Regions from separate parts of the Mesorhizobium sp. M0139 genome, predicted to be linked through region 2. Evidence: predicted binding sites of a transcription regulator. Region 2 holds the regulator's gene; the other holds the start of a gene.

Region 1 (4,635 bases), on a different contig from region 2:
TGGGCCGGCGTGAACGGGCTGACGGTTTCGGGTGGCACCTTGCGGCTCGGCGCCGGCGCCGGCGGCACCACGCTGGCCAACCCGAAACAATTTGCCGGCTATCGCGGCGACGGTGCCAACCCGGAAGCCATCCTGCTGGTCCAGAACGGCCTGCACATCGAGATCCTCATCGACCGCACCAACCAGATCGGCCGCACCGACCCGGCCGGCATTGCCGACGTGATCCTGGAATCGGCGCTGACCACCATCCAGGACTGCGAGGATTCGGTCGCGGCGGTGGATGCCGAGGACAAGGTCATCGTCTACCGCAACTGGCTCGGCCTGATGAAGGGCGATCTGGCGGAGGAAATCAGCAAGGGCGGCAAAACCTTCACGCGCAAGCTCAATCCGGACCGCGCCTGGACCGCGCCCAGTGGTGGCGCGCTGAGGTTGCCTGGCCGCTCGCTGATGCTGGTGCGAAACGTCGGTCACCTCATGACCAATCCGGCCATCCTCGACCGCGATGGCAACGAGGTGCCGGAAGGCATCTTGGATGCGGCGATGACGGCGCTGATCGCGCTGCACGATGTCGGCGCCAACGGGCGTCGGATGAATTCCCGCGCGGGCTCGATGTATGTGGTGAAGCCGAAGATGCATGGGCCGGAGGAAGTCGCCTTCGCAGTCGAGATTTTCGACCGCGTCGAAGCGCTGCTCGGTATGGCGGCAAACACCATCAAGATGGGCATCATGGACGAGGAGCGGCGCACCACCGTCAACCTCAAGGAGGCGATCCGCGCCGCCAGGGAACGCGTCGTGTTCATCAACACCGGCTTCCTCGACCGCACCGGCGACGAGATCCACACCTCGATGGAAGCCGGCCCGATGATCCGCAAGGGCGACATGAAGCAGGCCGCCTGGATTTCCGCCTATGAGGCGTGGAATGTCGACGCCGGGCTCGAATGCGGGCTGGCCGGTCATGCCCAGATCGGCAAGGGCATGTGGGCGATGCCCGATCTGATGGCGGCGATGCTGGAACAGAAGATCGCACATCCCAAGGCCGGCGCCAACACCGCCTGGGTGCCGTCGCCGACGGCGGCGACGTTGCACGCCACGCACTATCACAAGGTCGATGTCCATGCCGTCCAGGCGGCGCTCAAGAGCCGGCCGAAGGCGAAGCTCGATGATATATTGTCGGTGCCGGTGGCGGTGCGGCCGAACTGGACCCCCGACGAGATCCAGCGCGAGCTCGACAACAATGCGCAAGGCATTCTGGGCTATGTCGTGCGCTGGATCGACCAGGGCGTCGGCTGCTCGAAAGTGCCCGACATCAACGATGTCGGCCTGATGGAAGACCGCGCCACGCTGCGCATCTCCTCGCAACACATCGCCAACTGGCTGCACCACAAGGTTTGCTCCGAAATTCAGGTGATGGATTCGCTGCGGCGCATGGCGGCGATCGTCGACCTCCAAAATGTCGGCGACCCGCTCTACCGCCCGATGGCCGCCGATTTCGACAATTCCATCGCCTTCCAGGCCGCCTGCGACCTGGTGTTCAAGGGCCGCGAGCAGCCGAACGGCTATACGGAGCCGGTGCTGCACGCGCGGAGGCTGGAGCTGAAGGCGAAAGAGCGGGCGAATTAGCGCCTGCATTTCCCTCCCCCTTGAGGGGAGGGTGGCCCGAAGGGCCGGGTGGGGTCCTGCGTGAAGTGCGGCGACTCCCTTCGGACGACACTACAAGCAATGTCATTGCAGAGGCCCTTTCTCGGCTCGGCTCCAAAAAGATCGACCATTCTTCGGCGACCCCCACCCTGCCGCTTCGGGGCCACCTTCCCCTCAAGGAGGAGCGTTACGCCGCCTGCGCCACCCGCTCCGACATCATGCGGTAGGAAATCGCCTCGGCCAGGTGAATGCGGCCGACGGTTTCGCTGGCGTCGAGGTCGGCCAGTGTGCGCGCCACTTTAAGCACGCGGTGATAGGCGCGCGCAGAAAAGCCGAGTTTCTCGCTGGCGTCTTTCAGCAGCGACAGGCCGGCTGCGTCCGGCGCGGCGATGTCCTCGATGACAGAAGGCGAGCAATGGGCGTTGGTGGTGGCGCTGGTGACGCCCAGCCGCTCGAAACGTTCGCGCTGGATGGTGCGGGCGCGCGCCACGCGCTGGGCGACGGCTGCACTTTTCTCCGCCCGGTCGGGCCGGATCAGGTCGGCGGCCGAGACCGCCGGCACTTCGATCCTGAGATCGATGCGGTCGAGCAGCGGGCCGGAGATGCGCGCCTGGTAGTCGGTGCGGCAGCGCTCGCCGCGCAGGCAGCGATAGCCGGGCTCGCCGGCCATGCCGCAACGGCACGGGTTCATCGCCGCCACCAGCTGGATGCGCGCTGGATAGGTGACGCGGTGGTTGGCGCGCGCGATCATGCAGTCGCCGGTCTCCAGCGGCTGGCGCAGCGCATCCAAGGTCTGCGGCGTGAATTCGGGAAACTCGTCGAGGAACAGGACGCCGTTATGGGCAAGCGATACTTCGCCCGGCCGCGCCCTGATGCCGCCGCCGACCATTGCCGCCATCGAAGCCGAATGGTGCGGTGCGCGGAACGGCCGCCGGTCGGTGAGCTTGCCTTCGCCGAGCTCGCCGGCCACCGAGGCGATCATCGAGACTTCAAGAAGTTCCTTGGGCGCCAGTGGTGGCAGAATTGAAGGCAGCCTCTGCGCCAGCATCGATTTTCCCGAGCCGGGAGGCCCGACCATCAACAGATTGTGGCCGCCGGCCGCCGCCACTTCCAGCGCCCGCTTGGCGCTTTCCTGGCCCTTGATGTCGGAAAGGTCGGGCAGGTCGCGCGCCGAGACATGGATGCCGGGCTCGGGCCGCGACAGCACCTGCGTGCCGCGAAAATGATTGGCGATGGCAATCAGGCTGCGCGGCGCCAATATGTCGAAATCCTTGCCCGCCCAGGCCGCTTCCGGCCCGCAGCCGAACGGGCAGATCAGGCCTTTTCCCTCGGCATTGGCGCCGATCGCCGCCGGCAGCGCACCGGCGACCGTGGCAATGGTGCCGTCGAGCGACAATTCTCCGAGCACGACATAGGAGGCCAGCATGTCGCCCGGAATGGCGCCGAGTGCAGCCATCAGGCCGAGCGCGATCGGCAGATCGTAATGGCTGCCTTCCTTGGGAAGATCGGCAGGCGCCAGGTTGACCGTCACCTTCTTCGACGGCATCGACAGCCCCGACGCATGCAGTGCCGCCTGCACGCGCTCGCGGCTTTCGGCCACCGCCTTGTCGGCCAGCCCGACGATCTGCATGCCGACCTTGCCCGGCGCGATCATCACCTGGACATCGACCGGCACGGCCTCGATGCCCTGGAAAGCTACCGTGCGAACCCGCGCCACCATCTTGCTCTGCCCCCGGATACCGGCTCGCCTCGGCCTTGTGGTTCAGACCGCGAGCGACGTCAGGACAAGACAACCATAGATTTTAGGCCAAGGCAAGAACATTACAGGAACATGCATTCGTGGTGGTTGCAGCGCGCTGTGCCGGTTGCAAAAACGGAAGATGGTTAAGCAAAATGGAACGGCTGCTCCGCCTCCTCGACCGCGTTTAACAAGGGCGACTAGGCCCTTCGGCAATCTGAGGGTGTTGCTTCTAAGCGGTGATGAAGGCATCGACCGAACCTGAAAGCGATCGATCGATCGCGACCTGTGGTGGAAGCCACTCCATGACAGGATATCTGAAAGGCCAAGGCAGGGCGATCCGGCGCGAAGAGCCGCTCTCCAGAAAAATCTCGTTTACAAGGTCTATGAACCGCCCGCGGTCTCGTTCGATTCGTTTCAAAGTTTGCGAACGAATGTAATCCCGGGGAATTCGTCGCTCCTTCAGCGCTAAGACAGCCTCCGCGATGGATCGAGGATCGGGTGGAACTGTAAGCGAATAGTCATCATCCAGATAAAGGTCTCGGCCGCCATGGTTCGGCGTCGTGACCACTGGAAGCCCCGCGAGAAGATATTCCGTGCTTGCGAACATTGGTCCTTCCAGGTGAGAGAGACAGATTCCCACGGCTGCACGATTTAGATGCGTGTTCACCTGAGCCGGTGCCAATCGGACAGGCTTGCCGGTGCCGTCAAACTCGTTGATAAAGACGTGATGCGGCGCGAGCTCCCTATGCCGATTTATTCGCGCTCTTTCCGACTCCGTCGTGGAGGATCCGCTTGAATCTCGATAGAAGACAAATGCGCAACGCTGGATGCCAAGCGACAAGTCATGGCGCTTCCACGGAGCCAGCTGCGCATTGTAGATTGCATCAAATTCTACAGGGACGTCATCGAGAGGCCTGAATATGTGTTCGGAGGTTGTTGACGTCTTGTTGTGCAGGACGGCGGCCTCGCCGGACTGGTTCAACAGATCAGCCTCTGCCTGAGTGTTGGATAGGAAGATTAGCGAGTGACGGGGGTTCTTGAGTCTATGCAGAACGGCATAGGTCCGGATGGTTTTGACGCTAGCACTGTTTTCGATGGACCAGGTTGGCGAGATGAGAAACCAGGCGCGGTGGCTGCGTGGACGGAAAGGCATATGACTTGCTAATCCGAGCGGCGTACCGGACATTCCCGAATAGGATATGAACGGATCGTCCGACAGCAAACTGGCCTGAAGAGCAGGTTGCGACTTCGCGGAA
Region 2 (4,635 bases):
CGCCCGTCTGCGCAGACGGCTTCGCCGTCCGTCATGGCCCGCGCTCCGCCGCAGCCTTGCCGTGGCCGCCAACACGGAGCTCGACCGGGGCGTCGCCTTCCTGCTGGTGCCGGTTTTCCTGGCGGCCGGCGTCATCATTTATTTCTCGCTGGCCGGCGAGCCGGGCTTTGCGCAGCCAATCGCCATTGTGGTGCTGGCGACATGTTGCGCTGTCGCCACGCGATCGCGGCCGAGGACGCATCTGTTCTGCATGGCCGCGATGCTGTGCGCGCTCGGCGTCGTCGCCGCCAAGGTCGAGACCTGGCGCGCCGGAACGCAGATGCTCGGCTCCGAGATCCAGACACGGCTGACCGGCCGCGTCGTCAGTCTCGAACAGATGGAAAGCGGCCGCATCAGGCTGACGCTCGATGTGGTTTCGACCGCTTACCCCGAGCTGCGCTACGCCCCGGAGCGGGTCAGGCTCTCGGCGCGGACCGTTCCCGCCGATATGACCGCCGGCTCCCTGATCACCGGCTATGCCAGGCTGTTGCCGCCGACCGGTCCGGTGCGGCCGGAGAGCTACGATTTCTCCTTCGACAGCTATTTCACCGGTATCGGCGGCAGCGGCTTCTTTCTCGGCAATCCGAAAACCATTGCTACGCAGGGACCGCCGCCGCTGACCGCGCGGCTCTCCTCGGCAATCGAGAACGCGCGCGAAAACATTGCCGACCATATCAGGGGCAAAATCGGCGGCGCCGAAGGCGAGATTGCCGCGGCGTTGATTGTCGGGGTGCGCGCCGGCATCCCGGACGAGGTCAACGAAGCGATGCGGCGCACCGGCATCTACCACATCATCTCCATCTCCGGCCTGCACATGGCGCTGGTTGCCGGCACCATCATGGCGTTGCTGCGTGGCGCCTTTGCGCTGTTTCCCGATTTCTCTTCGCGCCGCCCAGTCAAGAAATATGCAGCAGTGGCAGCACTCGTCTCCATCGCCGCCTATCTCGTCATTTCAGGCGTCGTGGTTGCCGCCGAGCGCAGCTTCATCATGCTGGCGGTCATGCTTGTCGCCGTGCTGTTTGATCGCGCCGCACTCACCATGCGCAATCTGGCGATCTCCGCCATTGCCGTCATCCTGGTGTCGCCGCACGAGGTGGTCGGTCCCAGCTTCCACATGTCGTTTGCCGCCACCGCCGCCCTTGTCGGCGCCTATGCCGGCTGGGCCGATTACCGCGCCGACAAGGTGAGAACGCCGCCGGCAAAGCGCTCCTTCGTCGGCTTCCTGTCGCGAAAATTCGCGCTGGCCATGGGCGGCCTCGCCATGACCTCGATCATCGCCGGCAGTGCAACCTTGCTGTTCGCCATCTGGCATTTTCAGCGTGTGTCGCCGCTCAGCCTGATCGCCAATCTGGCCGTGATGCCGATTGTTTCGTTGATCGTCATGCCTTTTGCCGTGCTCAGCGCACTGGCGATGCCGTTCGGCGCCGACGGGCCGTTCCTCTATGTGATGGGCAAGGGTCTGATGGCGATGATCGCTATATCGGCCTGGATTTCCGAGCGCTCGCCGGTCGACGCCGTCGGGCTGATCTCCATCCGCTCGGTGCTGTTGGTGGCGGTCGCCCTCGTCATCGCCACCATGGCCACCACCTGGCTCAGGTTGGCGGCCGTGCCTTTCGCGCTGGCCGGCCTGTTGACGGTGCCGCAGGTGCTTACGCCCGACGTGCTCATATCCGAGGATGCGCATCTGGTGGCCATGCCGATCGGTGGCGGCGAACTCGCCCTCAACCGCGAACGCTCCAACGAATTCACCACGGACAATTGGAAACGGGCGCTGCGGGCCGAAACCATTATCCCACCTGAGATTTTCGAGTCAACAGATACGCGGTTCGATCTCGATCCGCTCGATCTGCCGCCCGGCTCGCCCTTCTATTGCACCGGCGATCTCTGTATCGCCCGGCACCCTTCCGGAGCCATTGTAGCGCTTGCGAAAGACCGCAAGACGGCGCGGCCGGCCTGTGCCTTCGCGAGCCTGATCGTCATCGATGACGCCACCGCCTACAATCCGTGCCGCGACCCGCTGGTGCTGGTCGTGACGAAGAAACAGCTGGCCCGCGACGGCAGCGCCGCCGTCTTCTTCGATCCGCAATCGGCAGCTGCAGCGCCAACCATCCGCTTCGCCGTCGACAAGCCGTATCGCCCCTGGCACGAGCAACGCCGCTTCTCCCGCGAAGCGCGCGGCCTGCCGCCTTACAACCAGCGTGAAAAGTACAAACCCAAGCCGGCTCAGTAGCGCCGGATCAATCCGACAAGCTTGCCCTGCACCTTCACCCTGTCCGGTCCAAAAATGCGGGTCTCGTAGGCCGGGTTGGCGGCTTCCAGGGCGATCGAGGCGCCCTTGCGGCGGAAGCGTTTCAGGGTCGCTTCCTCATCGTCGACCAACGCCACCACGATCTCGCCGGGGCTGGCTGTGTCGGCATTGCGGATGATGACCGTGTCGCCATCGAAAATGCCGGCCTCGATCATCGAATCGCCCTTGACCTCGAGCGCGTAGTGTTCGCCGCCCATGATCATATCGGGCGGCACCGAGATCGAATGGGTCTGATGCTGGATGGCGTCGATCGGCACGCCGGCGGCGATGCGTCCCATAACCGGGATTGAAATCGCGGAAACGGCATCGTCATTGCCGGCCGACATCGAACGCGACGGCGAGCCCGGCTTGATCTGGCGGCCGAGACCGCCTTGGCCCAACGCGCCTTGTCCTTGGCCGCCTTGCCCTTGGCCGGTTTGACCAAGACTGCCCTGAATGACGCTCGGCGAAAACTTCCTCGCCGCATTGAGGCCTGGTGCGATCGAGTCGGGCAGCCGCAGCACTTCCAGCGCGCGCGCCCGGTTCGGCAGCCGGCGAATGAAACCGCGCTCCTCAAGCGCTGTGATCAGTCGGTGGATGCCGGACTTGGAGGCGAGGTCGAGCGCTTCCTTCATCTCGTCGAAGGACGGCGGGATTCCGCTCTCCTTCAGGCGTTCATGGATGAACATCAGAAGCTCATGTTGTTTGCGCGTCAGCATCGCGGCCCCCAAGGGTTCTGAAACCAGAATCAGAAAAAACAAACCCAGAACAAACACTATCTGTTCCAGTTGTGTTCCGCAACCTTTTAAAGTTTAATGAATGTGTTGACGTTTTGTTCAGCGTAACGTTCGGCGCTGCGAGCGCCGCCTGCGCCCAGTTGCCAGCAACGGGGTGAAACGAAGACAAAGTGCCCTGCGTCGTCGGCTACGATCGCCGCTTCCTTTTCGGACGGGGCTGCGCAGCATCCGCGCCGGGTTCGCTCTGGGCATAGACCTGCAGCGTGTAGCCGATGTGAGCGGTCATCAGAGTTTTCGCACGTTCGACGTCGCGATCGAGGGCCGCTTCCATCAGGGCGGTATGGTGTTCGATCGCCACGGCGTCGCGCAGGGCCGCCACGGCCTTCCGGTGGCCATCCGTGCGGCCGGCGGCGGCGCGCAGCGTCGGGGCCAGACCCAGAAAGCGGTGATGGCGATGCAATTGGTCGGAAATCGTCGCATTGAAGCGCAGCAGCCAGCTGGATGTCGCGGCACTGAGCAGCGCCGCATGGAAGGCATCGTGTTTTTCGTACCACGCGTCGACCGCATCATCCGATGGATCGTCGAGAACAGACCCGCACCGTGAGAGACGATAGTGGGCGGCAACGACCGCGTCTTCCCACTCACGGTCGCCCTCCTCGATCGATTCCACCAGCAGGGGCAGTTCGACCACCAGCCGCGCACGCGCCAAATCCTCGAGCTCCGCCCGAGAGACGGGAGCGACCGCAAACCCGCGGTTGCTGATGGCGGTCACAAGCCGTTCCGCCTCCAGCCGCGACAGCGCCTCGCGCAACGGCGTCCAGCCGATGCCGTAGGTGTTGCGCAGCGTGCTCAGCTTCAACGGCGCGGCAGGCGCCAGCCGGGTCGCAAGAATATCGCGCCTGAGCAGGCGATAGGCCGCTTCCGTCTTCGAGGTCTGCTCGTCATCCAGCATCGTGATCCATCAGACATAAACGCTCGGCGGATCATTATATATCAAAGCCTTTCAATGGGTGAATTATATATAATGTTTGACAGTTCAAGGGCGACCACTCAAGATCGCCGGCATGTTTGGGCGGCAGGCTCCGCCGCGCGCGTTTGTCCATGGAGGGGCGCCGGATCATGAGCACGACACCCGATCTCGCTACAATCGAAGCAATGGATGCCGCCGATCCGCTGCGCTCCATGCGCGAACGCTTTGTCTTGCCGCAAGGCGTGATTTATCTCGACGGCAATTCCCTGGGCGCCGCGTCAGCGGTCGTCTTCAGCGAACTGCAGCAGGCCGCCACGCAGGAATGGGCGCACGATCTCATTCGCGCCTGGAACACCGCCGGCTGGTTCAACATGCCGGTGGAACTCGGAGATCAGCTCGGGCGACTGATCGGCGCGGCTGATGGGCAGACGGTGGTCTGCGACACAACCTCGATCAACATCTACAAGCTGCTGCACGCAGCGCTCGGCATGCGGCCGGATCGGTCGGTCATCGTTGCCGAGGGCGACAGTTTCCCGACCGACCTCTACATGGCCGAAGGCGTCGCCTCGACCCGGCCGGGAACGCGGCTGCGGCTGGAGGGC

The links. The regulator LexA, encoded in region 2, represses DNA repair genes until DNA is damaged. The targets are predictions, from matches to a motif close to TGTTCNNNNTGTGTTCNG.
Region 1: a site for LexA is predicted at 3,453-3,470, ahead of NKJ58_RS24985 (YifB family Mg chelatase-like AAA ATPase). Genes of this name have one in related genera too.

The regions. Positions count from the first base shown of each region.
Region 1 is NZ_JAMYTN010000016.1:55,421-60,055, forward strand. Features, by position in the region: gene NKJ58_RS24980 (malate synthase G) at 1-1,620, shown strand, start outside; gene NKJ58_RS24985 (YifB family Mg chelatase-like AAA ATPase) at 1,826-3,358, opposite strand; gene NKJ58_RS24990 (glycosyltransferase) at 3,609-4,635, opposite strand, start outside.
Region 2 is NZ_JAMYTN010000002.1:15,214-19,848, reverse strand. Features, by position in the region: gene NKJ58_RS02525 (ComEC/Rec2 family competence protein) at 1-2,269, shown strand, start outside; gene lexA (transcriptional repressor LexA) at 2,263-3,045, opposite strand; gene NKJ58_RS02515 (GntR family transcriptional regulator) at 3,251-4,015, opposite strand; gene kynU (kynureninase) at 4,183-4,635, shown strand, end outside.